Regions from separate parts of the Mesorhizobium sp. M7A.F.Ca.US.010.02.1.1 genome, predicted to be linked through region 1. Evidence: predicted binding sites of a transcription regulator. Region 1 holds the regulator's gene; each other region holds the start of a gene.

Region 1 (4,204 bases):
ATTGGCGTCGATATACCACTGCAACTCACCATTGCTGCTCAACGTGCTGCCGTTCGGCGCTCCCCACCAGAAATGAATTCCAGGTGCCGTCCTGCCCGTCCCGAAGGCTCAGCGTGTTGAAATCGTCGGAGAAGGACAGCGTCATTGCGGACTTGTCGATCGGAAGTTCGAACTGGGTGGGCTGCAGCTTGTCGATGGTCGTATTCTTGAACACCAGGATCTCGTCGGATCCGAGGTTCAGCATCACGTTCGATTCCACCTGGACCATCTGTGAACGGACGGCATCGAACGAAGTGAAGTCGTAGCCGTCAAGCCGGACCGCATCGGTCGCACCGAAGTCGAAGATAAGATCGCTTCCATTACCTTTGGAGATGGCGAAAGTATCGGCGCCATCGCCGCCGATCAGGACATCATTTCCCTTGCCGCCATCCAGCGTCTGGTGACCCGACCCGCCCTTGATGATGTTGTCCACCGCATTTCCGAACGCAAATCGGTTGGTGCCGGTAACGACGAGGTTCTCGAAATTGTCGGGGAGCTTGTAGCTCATCCATGTGTCGATCGTGTCGATCCCTGCCCCAGGATCCTCGACCACCTTATTGTTGGTGGAATAGAGATGATAGTAGTCGTCGCCGGCGCCACCGTAGATCGTGACAGTGACGCCGGTGTCTCCCCAGAAGGAGTCGTTGCCGGAGGTGCCATGCAGTTCCGGTCCAGACCCGGTGGCCGAGAACCAATGAGTGGAAGCGCCGGTGTAGGCAAGAGGGATGCCCTTGGCGTTTAAGACCGTGCTCATCAGAAATCCTTCCTCATGGTGTCCGACCTGGTCAAAGGTCCCGCGACCGCTTCCAAGCAACGCTGCAAAGAACGAGATCGTTCCACGGAATCGTCATTAGATCCGAGATCGCATTGAACAATCGACGGACAAGCGATGAATAAAGAGGAGAGGACTCGCAATAATTTGAAGTAATTTATTAAAATTGTATATTTCTGCAGAATGCGCGTCATCCGACGAACGTATATCTAAATTAACTCAAAGTCATTCTTGCGTGGCTTTCTGGTCGGAGCCTGCGGGCAAGATGGCGACGTACCAAGTAATTCGCCGTGGTTCCTGCGGCCAGCCGGGGCCCAATAGAGAGTTTGGGAGATCGAGGAACGCCAGAAGCTGCCTGTCGCTTTGGTCCAAATGCAGTCATTCGAAACCTGATGAGGATGACCGCTCCTGTCGTCACGTGCTCGCTCCCCATCGATGAGACGAGTGCAACATTCCACCGGCTGTTGGCGACCGCGTGCTAATCGAGTTTTCCCGATCTATCGGGACGGAACAGCCACCTAGTCTTCCCTGATCGCGTAGCCCGCCCCACGGATCGTGCGGATGACATCAGGCATGCGGCCGTTGTTGACCGCCTTGCGCAGCCGCCCGACATGTACGTCGACCGTGCGCTCGTCAATGTAGATCGTTTCGCCCCAGACATTGTCGAGCAACTGGCTGCGCGAGAACACGCGGCCTGGATGGCGCATCATGAATTCGAGCAGGCGGAACTCGGTCGGTCCGAGCCGGATCTCGCTCTTCTTACGATAGACCCGGTGCGATTCACGATCGAGCAAGATGTCGCCGACCTTTAGCACGCTGGACAGCACTTCCGGCTTGGCGCGGCGCAACAGCGCCTTGACCCTGGCCATGAACTCCGGCGTCGAGAACGGCTTGACCAGATAGTCGTCGGCGCCGGTCGAGAGGCCGCGCACGCGGTCGCTTTCCTCGCCGCGCGCGGTCAGCATGATGATCGGCAGCCGCTCGGTCTCTGGGCGCATTCTTAGCCGGCGGCAGAGTTCGATGCCGGAAACCGCCGGCACCATCCAGTCGAGCACGAGAAGGTCGGGAACGTTCTCCTGCAGCCGGATCTCGGCCTCGTCGCCGCGCGTCACCACCTCGACCTGGTAACCTTCGGATTCAAGATTGTAGCGGAGCAGCACGCCTAGCGGCTCCTCATCCTCCACCACCATGATGCGTGGTGCGATCATCGGCTGGTCACCCCTGTTATGCCGCTGGCGCGGACATTGCCGTCTCGTCCTGCTTCGGACGATTGGCTGGCAACTGCGTGCCGGTCAAAACATAATAGGCATTTTCGGCGATGTTGGTCACGTGATCGCCGATCCGCTCGAGGTTCTTGGCGCAGAACAACAAGTGCGTGCACGCCGTGATGTTGCGGGGATCTTCCATCATGTAGGTCAGCAGCTCGCGGAACACCGAGGTGTATTTGACGTCGATGCGTTCGTCATTGTTTCTGAGCGTGGCAAGCGCTGCCGCGTCAGCGGCGGCATACTCGTCGACGACCCCCTGCACCTGGATCAGCACCAGTTGCGCCATCGCGTCGATCGAATGCGAAAGGTCGTGCGGCGTGACACTCAGCCCGACAGTGCCGACGCGCTTGGCGATGTTCTTGGCAAGGTCGCCGATGCGCTCAAGGTCGCCGGCCATGCGGATCGAACCGACCACCGCACGCAGATCGTTGGCCATTGGCTGGCGCTTGGCGATCAGCGTGATGGCGCGATCGTCCAGCTCGCGCTGGCGTGCATCCATGATGGCATCATCGGAAACCACGCGCTGCGCCAGCGCATTGTCCGAATTGAGCAAAGCCCTGGTCGAGCCACTGACCATCGAGCGGGCGAGATCGCCCATGTCGCGGATCAGCTGGCTGATCTGCTCCAGATCCTCATCGAAAGATGCGACGGTATGTTCACCCATGATCTTCGTCCCTCGTATGCCTGAGCTCAGCCGAACCGGCCGGTGATGTAGTCCTGGGTGCGTTTGTCGTCGGGGGTGGTGAACATCTTGTCGGTGGCGCCCTCCTCGACCAGATAGCCTAGATGGAACATCGCGGTGCGCTGCGACACGCGTGCTGCCTGCTGCATCGAATGGGTGACGATGACGATCGTATAGTTCTGACGCAGTTCGTCGATCAGTTCCTCGACGCGAGCAGTGGCGATCGGGTCGAGCGCCGAACACGGTTCGTCCATCAGGATCACCTCGGGTGACACGGCGATGGCGCGTGCAATGCACAGACGCTGCTGCTGGCCACCGGAAAGACCCGTGCCAGGTTCTTGCAAACGGTCCTTGACCTCGTTCCAGATCGCCGCCTTCTTCAGGCTCGACTCTACGATCTGATCCATGTCGGCCTTGCGCTTGGCCAATCCGTGGATGCGCGGACCATAGGCAACGTTCTCGTAGATCGATTTGGGGAACGGATTGGGTTTCTGGAACACCATGCCGACGCGCGCCCTGAGTTCGACGACATCGATGTTCTTGTCGTAGATGTCTTCTTCGTCGAGCGTTATCTTGCCGGTTACCCGTGCTGAATCGATGGTGTCGTTCATGCGGTTGAGGCAGCGCAGGAAGGTGGACTTGCCGCAGCCGGAGGGGCCAATCAGCGCCGTCACCTGGTTCAGGCGGACGTCGAGATCGACGTCGAACAGCGCCTGCTTCTCGCCATAGAACACGCCGACCTTGTCGCCGCGCATTTTGATCACTTCGTTCGACTTCATCTTGTCGCCCACTGCGTTTTCAAGGGACTGTTCGGTCATGATGTTCATACCAAGATGCCTTTTTTCTACCAGCGCCGCTCGAACCGACGCCGAAGCACGATCGCGGTGATGTTCATGGCCATGAGGAAGACGAGCAGGATGATGATGGCGCCGGACATACGCTCGACGAAGGCGCGTTCGGCCTCGTTCGCCCACATATAGATCTGCACCGGCAGCGCGGTGGCCGGATCGAAAGGCGTCGTCGGTGGATCGGCGACGAAGGCGACCATGCCGATCAGCAGCAGAGGCGCGGTTTCGCCGAGCGCACGCGCTAGACCGATGATGGTGCCGGTGAGGATGCCGGGCGCGGCAAGCGGCAGGATGTGCTGGAACACCATCTGCATCTTGGAGGCGCCAAGACCGAGAGCCGCCGAGCGGATCGACGGCGGCACCGCGGCAAGTGCGGCGCGCGTCGCGATGATGATCGTCGGCAGCGTCATCAGTGTCAGCACCAGGCCGCCGACGAAAGCGGCGGAGCGCGGCATGCCCAGGAAATTGATGAACACCGCGAGGCCGAGCAAGCCGAAGACGATTGACGGCACCGCGGCCAGATTGTTGATGTTGACCTCGATAAGGTCGGTGAAACGGTTCTTCTTGGCGAACTCCTCCAGATAGATGGAGGCGG
Region 2 (4,204 bases), on a different contig from region 1:
CATGAACGGCAGCGCTGCGCCGGAAACATCCTGATGCGTCGTTCGCTCCAGTATTTTGCGCGCGTTCGGCCCGGTCAGCAGAAAGCCGCTCATCGTGTCGGACAGGTCGGCGACGGTGACGCCTTCAGCCGCATGGCTCTCGAACCAGCGCATGTGGAATTCCCGGAGATAGTAGGAGCCCATCAGCCAATAGCTGCCGCCGCCCCAGTTGAAGACGGTGAGGTCGCCCTTCAGCCGTCCGTCAAGACCGAGCATTGGCGCCAGGCCGGCCCGTCCGGGTTTCGGCAGCTTGCAGGCGAGCAGCCGGTCGAGCCAGGCTTCCGCACCTGGCCCCGCCACCGCATAGCGCGAATAGGCCGAGATATCGACGAGACCGGCGGCGCGCCGCACCTGCAGCGCCTCGTCGCCGACGATGTCGAAGGCGTTGGAGCGCCGCAGCGTCGTGTTCTCGGCAAATCCCATCGGCGCGAAATAGGCCGGGATTTCCAACCCCCAGGAAGCCGTCCATTCGCATCCCGCGGCCGTCATGCCGTCATAGGCGCCGGGGCGTTTCAGCGGCCGGCCGGCGGGCAGCCGTTCATTGGGAAAGGTCATGACGAAGCGGCGCGAATAGAACTGGCGCGTGGTCTGCTTGAGATATTCCCGGTTGGCGGCGAAGGCGCCGTAGCGGGCGATGTCCATGCCAAAAATGTCGGCCTGCGGTTCGCCGTAAATCATCCATTCGGCCAGCGACTTGCCGACGCCGCCGCCCTGGCTGAAACCGGCCATGACGCCGCAGGCGACCCAGTAATTCTTCAGCCCCCGCACCGGCCCGACAATCGGATTGCCGTCCGGGGTGAAGGTGAAGGCACCGTTGACCCATTTGCGGATGCCGGCAGTCGCCAGGCAAGGGAAGCGCTCATGCGCCTTGGCGAGTTCCGGGCTGATGCGATCGATGTCTTCCGGGATCAGCTCGATGCCGTAGTCCCATGGCGCACCATCCATGTTCCAGTGCTTCGGATTCTGCTCGTAAACGCCCAGCAGCACGCCCTTGCGCTCCTGCCGGAGATACGAAAAGCCATCGAGATCGACGGCGATGCCGATTTCCCTGTCCAGCGCCGCGATCTCGGGAATGTCCTCAGTGATGAAATAATGGTGCTCCATCGGCGTCACCGGCAGGTCGACGCCGGCCATGCGGCCGAGCTGCTTTGCCCACAGCCCGCCGGCATTGACGACATGCTCGGCGATGATGGTGCCCTGCTCCGTGATGACATCCCAGCGACCGTCGGCGCGCGGCTTCAACTCGACGACCCGGTTGCGCAGGATGATGTCGGCGCCGCGCTTCTTCGCAGCACCCGCATAGGCATGCGTCGTGCCGTACGGGTCGAGATGGCCTTCGTTGGAATCATGCAGCCCGCCAAGCACACCGGTGACGTCGACGATCGGGCAGATCGTCTTGATCTCATCGGGCGTTACCAACCTAGCGGTCTCGATGCCGACCGACTGGAACACCGCCCAGGCCGATTTCAGCCACTCCCAGCGCGCGGGATCGCTGGCGATGTTGACGCCGCCCTTCATGTGCAGGCCGATATCCCAGCCGGATTCGGCCTCGATCTCCCGGTAGAGATTGATGGTGTAGTCCTGCAGCGCCGCCACGTTGGGATCCGCGTTGAGCGAATGGAAGCCTGCCGCCGCGTGCCACGTCGAACCGGCCGTCAGTTCGGCGCGCTCGATCAGCGCCACATCCCTCCAGCCGAACCGCGTCAGGTGATAGAGCACCGAGGCTCCAACCACGCCACCTCCGATGACGACTGCGCGGTAGTGCGACTTCAAGGCTTCCCCTCCACGGTTAGTCCGAAGGCTGGAGCATATATTCACTGGACATAAGTGTCTAGTGCCGCGCGCGCGCATCGTTTTTCGTCGACCGCCGGCATGCACCGCGCGCTGTCACGTAAGCATCATGTTCGCGCCGTAGACCGCGTTTCGGGGAGGCCTGCGCGGCATCATCGATGTCGCGCCTCGCGGCACATCCGTCACAAAGAGGATTATCCATGAAACACCTGTACCGAACCGCGTCGCTCGGCGTCGCGCTGGCCTTGTTCACCGCCTTGACGCCGGCGCTCGCCGACAGCACCGCGACCGTCGGCGGCCTCGTCAACAAGGGGCTGGTCGGTGTCGGCCGCATCCCGGCCGCTCAGCGCGACAAGTTCGGCGAGACCTTCGGCTCGGGCTCCGGCATGGCGATCGACACATCAGGCTGGACGCACGGCGCCGATGGTTACAAGGGTTCGCTCTGGCTGCTGCCCGACCGCGGCTACAATGTCGTCGGCACCACCGACTACCGGCCGCGCCTCAACACCATCGGCATAGAATTCATGCCGACCGCATTGGGTGCCGCACCCGCTGCCGGCCAGGAGCAGACGGGCGTCAAGGCGACGCTCGCCGACACCATGCTGCTCACCGACGACAAGGGCGCTGATGCCACCGGCCTCGACCCGCTCAACGGCGTGCGCGCGGCAAGCGGCGACATGCCGATCCTGCCGCAAGCCGACAATGGCAAGCTGGCGCTCGACAACGAGGCGATCGTGCGGCTGCCCGACGGTTCGATGTTCATCTCCGACGAATACGGCCCGAACATCTATCGGTTTTCCGCCGACGGGCATCTGCTGTCGGCAACCCAGCCACCGGCCGCCCTCGTGCCGATGCGCCACGGCACGCCGAACTTCGCCTCGGACAATCCGGGACCCGGTGCCGCCGAGCCCGATCCGAAGGATCCCGAAACCGGCCGCCAGAACAACCAAGGCCTCGAAGGCATGGCAATGACGCCAGACGGCAAGTTCCTGATCGCCGTGCTGCAGTCGGCGCCCCGGCAGGACGGCGGCGATTCGCCCGCCACGCGCCAGAACACCCGCGCCCTGGTCTACGACGCATCCGACCTCGGCCATCTCAAGCTGGCGCATGAGTATGTCGTGCCGCTGCCGGTGTTCAAGGATGCCAAGGGCAAGACCAAGGTCGCCGCGCAGAGCGAGATCGTGGCACTGTCGGATCAGACCTTCCTGATGCTGGCGCGCGACAGCGGCAACGGCCAGGGGCTGAAGGGCCACACCTCGCTCTATCGCCAGGTCAACGTCGTCGACCTATCCACCGCGACCGACATCGCCGGCGGCGCCTTCGACGCCGCTGACAAGCCGGTCGCCCCCAAGGGCGTCGTCGACCCATCGGTGACACCGGCCAAGCTGACGCCATTCATCGACATCAACGACAGTGCCGAGCTCGGCCGCTTCGGCCTGCACAATGGCGCGCCCAACGACCAGGATAACCTGTCCGAGAAGTGGGAGGCGATGTCAGTGGTCAGCGTTCTGGATCCGAAGCTGCCCGACGACTACTTCCTGTTCGTCGCCAACGACAACGACTTCCTCGCCCAGGACGGTTTTCAGGTCGGCGCGCCCTACAAGGCCGAAGACGGCGCCAATGTCGACACCATGTTCCTGGTCTATCAGGTCACGCTGCCGGGTCTGGCCAAGAAGTAACCACCACTGCCCGGGCGGGCGCGCTTGGCGCGTCCGCTGGGGCTCGCGGCTGGGCATGAACGGGGCAGCGGCCTTTCAACCGTGCGGCGCGTTCGCAAGGGTGCATCTCGGTCCCGCCTGCGATATCATCGTGGACTGGATCCAAATCACCATCCGCCGAGCTGCCCGCCATGGACGAAAAAATGCCCGCGCGCCGGGGCACCGGCGACCTGACCAGCGGCCCGATCCCGCGCACGCTTCTGCTGTTCGCCCTGCCGGTGCTCGGCTCCAACGTGCTGCAGTCGCTCAACGGTTCGATCAACGCCGTCTGGGTCGGCCGTTTCCTCGGCGAATCGGCGCTGACCGCCACCTCCAACGCCAACCTCGTCCTGTTCCTGATCCTCGGCACTGTGTTCGGCATCGGCATGGCGGCCACCATCCTGGTGGCCCAGTCGGTCGGTGCCCGCGACCTGCCCGAGGCGCGCCGCATCGTCGGCACCAGCGCGACGTTCTTCTTCCTCGTCTCGGTTGTCTTCGCGGTCTGCGGCTGGATCTGGGTCGACGCCATTCTCAACACGCTCGGCACACCGGCCGATGCCTTGCCGCTGGCGCGCTCCTATCTGCGCATCATCTTCGTCGCCGTGCCGATGATGAACCTTCTGTCCTTCGTCATGACCGTGCTGCGCGGTGCCGGCGATTCACGCACGCCCTTCTTC
Region 3 (4,204 bases), on a different contig from region 1:
GAAGGCTGGGCTGACGGCACCCATGTGCTCAGCCGGTCCGGTGCGGTTCGACCAGATGACCAGCGGCGTCTCGTGGTGTTCGAGGGCGGCCTCGGGCGACGCTTCCTTGCGCGGCGCGACATTGTCCTTGAGGAAGCCGGTTTCGACGTAGACCGGCCCCAGCGGCGGCAGATGGTCGCCGAAGAAGGCGATCACGGTGGGGCGGGAGCGTTTCTTGGCCCATTCGACGAGGCGTTCGAGACCGCGATCGGCATCGGCTGAGCCCTCGGCGTAACTGAGCAGCGATTCGCGCGCCCACTGGCTGATTGGCGCCTGCACCGTGTGCGTCGGATTGTAATAGCGGTTCGGCTCGTAGGGACCGTGGTTCTGCAGGCTGACCGCAAAGAAGAACACCGGCTCATCGCTGGCGTCAGCCTCGCTGATGATCTCGTCGGTCATCGCGGCATCCGATGCCAGTGGCCCGCGTTTTTGCATTGGCGGCAGCGTCTCTTCCGACTTGAAATCGTTGAAGCCGAAATCGGCATAGACCGCGCCACGGTTCCAGAACCAGTTGGTACCGGGATGGATGGCGCGCGCCCGGTAACCCTGGCTCTTCAGGAAGGTCGCGAGCGAAGGCGTCGGCGTGCGCACATATTGCTGATAGGGGATGCTGCCTGCCGGCAGGAACGCGTTGGAGAAGCCGGTCAGCGCCTCGAACTCGATATTGGCGGTCATGCCGCCGAACTCCGGCGAGAACATCGAGCCCGAGCGCAGCGCCCGCACATTGGGGATTGGATCTGGCGTGATGGTGACGCCAGGCAACCTGGTCGGATCCCAGAAGGATTCGCTCATGACGATGATGATGTCCGGCTTCTCGGCCGGCACCGAGGCGGTCACACCGGGCCTGGCTATCGCTGCGATCGCCTTGTCGGAATAGCCCGGCGGCGCCGAGACATGCGCCATCGGCACATTGAGCGCAAAAGCCAGCGCAAAGCCGTTGGAGGCATAGTTTTCCTTCTGGTCCCACATGATCGGGATGATCTGCAGCCGATCCCTGGTCCAGGAGAAGGTGGCGTAGTCCATGATCGAAACGAAGAAGGCGAGCAGCGGCACGGCCAGCGTCAGCCGGGCAAGGCGGCCCTTGCGGCTGAGCGCGGGAACCTTGCGGCGCCACAGCCGCCAGCCGTAGACGAGCAGCGACAGGCCGGCGACGATGCCGACGACCATGGCGAGCGCGGTTATCGGCCGGTCGCGCACCAAAAGCGGCAGCAGCGCGAAGATCTGGCGGGCATAGAGGAAATCGGTGGGATAGAGCGGATCGCCGAGATAATGCGACTTCTGGTGGCCGACGAAGGCAAGGGATAGCGTCAGCGGCGCGACGATCATCAGGCTCTGATGGCTGCGGCCGAGCACCGCATCGAGGCCGATCAGGATCAGCGCGAAGACGACGATGGTGGTCCAGCCGGGCTTCAGCGGCTGCAGGAAGAAGGAGACGGTGCCAGCAAAATCGCCGCGCACGATCAGTTCGATCGCAAACACCAGGACAGCCGCGATCGCCAGGCTGACAAGCCCATAGCGCACGACCGGCCATCTCCTGCCCGGCAGATAGCCGGTGGAGGGGTCGTCTTCCAGGAACTGTGGCGCGGGCTTGCCGGCGCGTTTGTAACTCTTTGCCACTTAAACTTCCCCACCCAGCGACAAACACGTCACTCGATTGTCATGGAATTGTCACGCAAAGCTAGCGCCTGTGGCCAAAATAAGAAGAGCCAGCAAACGAATCGTGAGCGGTTTTCATCAGGAGTGATCGCCAAAAAGCCTTTCGGAACAGGCACTCGGCGGATGAGGCGGCCGTCGGGCAGGGTCAAACCGGGCTTGACTTGGCGCCCCGCCATGCCTCACAGGCAAGAAAAACTCGTCTATCAGGCAAGCAAAACCAGCCCTTGGGAGCCCTCGCATGGCCGTCGCATTCACCTTTCCCGGACAAGGCAGCCAGGCGGTCGGCATGGGCAAGGATCTCGCCGACGCCTTCCCCGAAGCGCGCAGGGTCTTCCAGGAAGTCGACGACGCACTTGGTGAGAACTTGTCGAAGCTGATCTGGGAAGGGCCGGAAGAGGCGTTGACGCTGACCGCAAACGCGCAGCCGGCACTGATGGCGGTGTCCCTGGCCGTGATCCGGGCGCTGGAATCGCGCGGCTTCTCGCTGAAAGGCAAGGTCACCTATGTCGCCGGTCATTCGCTGGGCGAATATTCGGCGTTGGCCGCTGCTGGCTTCGTTTCGGTTGCCGATGCCGCCCGGTTGCTGCGCATACGCGGCAATGCCATGCAGGCGGCGGTGCCGGCCGGCGAGGGCGCCATGGCGGCGATCATCGGATTGGAACAGGCCGATGTCGAAGCAGCCTGCACCGAGGCATCCAAAGGGTCGGTCTGTCAGATCGCCAACGACAATGGCGGCGGTCAGCTGGTTATTTCCGGAGCCAAGGCCGCGGTCGAACTGGGGGCGAAACTGTGCACGGAAAAGGGCGCCAAGCGTGCGCTGATGCTGCAGGTCTCCGCGCCTTTCCACTCCGCGCTGATGGCGCCCGCGGCCGACGTCATGCGGGAAGCCCTGGCCGGCGTGACAAAGAATTCGCCGGTGGTTCCCGTCCTATCCAATGTCACGGTTAGCCCGACCAGCGATCCGGACGAGATCGCCCGCCGCCTTGTCGAGCAGATAACCGGCCGCGTGCGTTGGCGCGAGACGGTGGAGTGGTTCGGCGCGAACGGCATCACCACGCTTTACGAAATCGGTGCGGGCAAGGTGCTTTCGGGCCTGGCACGGCGCATCAACCGCGATATCACCACCGCGTCGATCGGCACCGCGGCTGAGGTCGAGGGGGCGTTAGCGGCGCTTGGTTGAACGGCTTGACTTGAATTCGCTGATGCGCGGCCACATGAATACGTGCATCGCAACTAAGGTGGGGCATGTCCACATCGATCCGTCTTTCTCCTGAGATCAGGCTGCGCCTGGATGCTCTCGCGTCCAAGACTGGGCGCAGCAGAGCCTATCATATGCGTGAGTTCATTGAGCGCGGCCTTGAGGACGTAGAAGACTACTACCTTGCCGCCGAGGTGCTGGCACGGATCAGGAGCGGCGAGGAAGGTATTATGAAAGGCGACGACTTCTGGGGCAGTGATGTCTACAGATAACCGTTATCCGGTTTGAGAGAAGGAAAAGACATGTTCGAATTGACTGGCCGCAAGGCGCTCGTCACCGGCGCATCGGGAGGCATCGGCGAGGCGATCGCCAGGATGCTGCATGCGCAGGGCGCGATCGTCGGCCTGCATGGCACCCGCGTCGAGAAACTGGAAGCGCTGGCTAGCGAGCTTGGCGACCGGGTCAAGCTGTTCCCGGCCAACCTGTCGAACCGTGACGAGGTCAAGGCGCTCGGCCAGAAAGCCGAGGCCGATCTCGAAGGCGTCGACATCCTGGTCAACAATGCCGGCATCACCAAGGACGGGCTGTTCGTGCGCATGTCGGATGCCGACTGGGACACCGTGCTCGAAGTCAACCTGACCGCCGTGTTCAGGCTGACCCGCGAACTCACCCATCCGATGATGCGCCGCCGCCATGGCCGCATCATCAACATCACCTCGGTGGTCGGCGTCACCGGCAATCCCGGCCAGACCAATTATTGCGCCTCAAAGGCCGGCATGATCGGCTTTTCCAAATCGCTGGCACAGGAGATCGCCACCCGCAACATTACCGTCAACTGCGTCGCCCCGGGCTTCATCGAATCGGCGATGACCGACAAGCTCAACGACAAGCAGAAAGAGGCGATCATGGCGGCGATCCCGACGCGGCGCATGGGCACCAGCGTTGAAGTCGCGTCCGCCGTCGCTTATCTCGCCTCCAACGAAGCCGCCTACGTCACCGGCCAGACCATCCACGTGAATGGCGGCATGGCGATGATCTGACGAGGTTCGGCAGCAACGCCGGCGGGTTGTGAAAAGAGACCATTTCGGCTTGGACCTCAGCTATTTTTCGTGTAATGCGGCCCGCAACCCGGCGGTTCGGGCAAAAACCGGTCCGTAGTCGTTGCGTTTCCGGCAGGACCATCTTTCAGCTTGATTAGCGGCATTCTGCCCGCTAACGAAGACAGACAAACAAAAGACGAGGATGCCCAAATGAGTGACACCGCAGAGCGCGTCAAGAAGATCGTCATCGAGCACCTTGGCGTCGATGCCG

Evidence for each region. Region 1 encodes PhoB, which activates phosphate uptake and scavenging genes when phosphate is short. Its sites were predicted from a motif close to TGTCATNNANCTGTCAT; they were not measured.
Region 2: the regulator PhoB is predicted to act here: its motif matches at 1,925-1,941, upstream of EOA19_RS10405 (esterase-like activity of phytase family protein).
Region 3: the regulator PhoB is predicted to act here: its motif matches at 1,695-1,711, upstream of EOA19_RS30350 (LTA synthase family protein).

What each region holds. Positions count from the first base shown of each region.
Region 1 covers NZ_RZRV01000029.1:13,811-18,014, reverse strand. Annotated here, with positions in the region: partial or broken gene EOA19_RS24375 (family 16 glycosylhydrolase) at 1-793, opposite strand, end outside; gene phoB (phosphate regulon transcriptional regulator PhoB) at 1,330-2,019, opposite strand; gene phoU (phosphate signaling complex protein PhoU) at 2,036-2,743, opposite strand; gene pstB (phosphate ABC transporter ATP-binding protein PstB) at 2,770-3,588, opposite strand; gene pstA (phosphate ABC transporter permease PstA) at 3,606-4,204, opposite strand, start outside.
Region 2 covers NZ_RZRV01000007.1:209,545-213,748, reverse strand. Annotated here, with positions in the region: gene EOA19_RS10410 (FAD-dependent oxidoreductase) at 1-1,812, opposite strand, end outside; gene EOA19_RS10405 (esterase-like activity of phytase family protein) at 2,031-3,509, shown strand; gene EOA19_RS10400 (MATE family efflux transporter) at 3,692-4,204, shown strand, end outside.
Region 3 covers NZ_RZRV01000047.1:35,739-39,942, reverse strand. Annotated here, with positions in the region: gene EOA19_RS30350 (LTA synthase family protein) at 1-1,656, opposite strand, end outside; gene fabD (ACP S-malonyltransferase) at 1,934-2,875, shown strand; gene EOA19_RS30340 (ribbon-helix-helix protein, CopG family) at 2,941-3,165, shown strand; gene fabG (3-oxoacyl-[acyl-carrier-protein] reductase) at 3,196-3,933, shown strand; gene EOA19_RS30330 (acyl carrier protein) at 4,144-4,204, shown strand, end outside.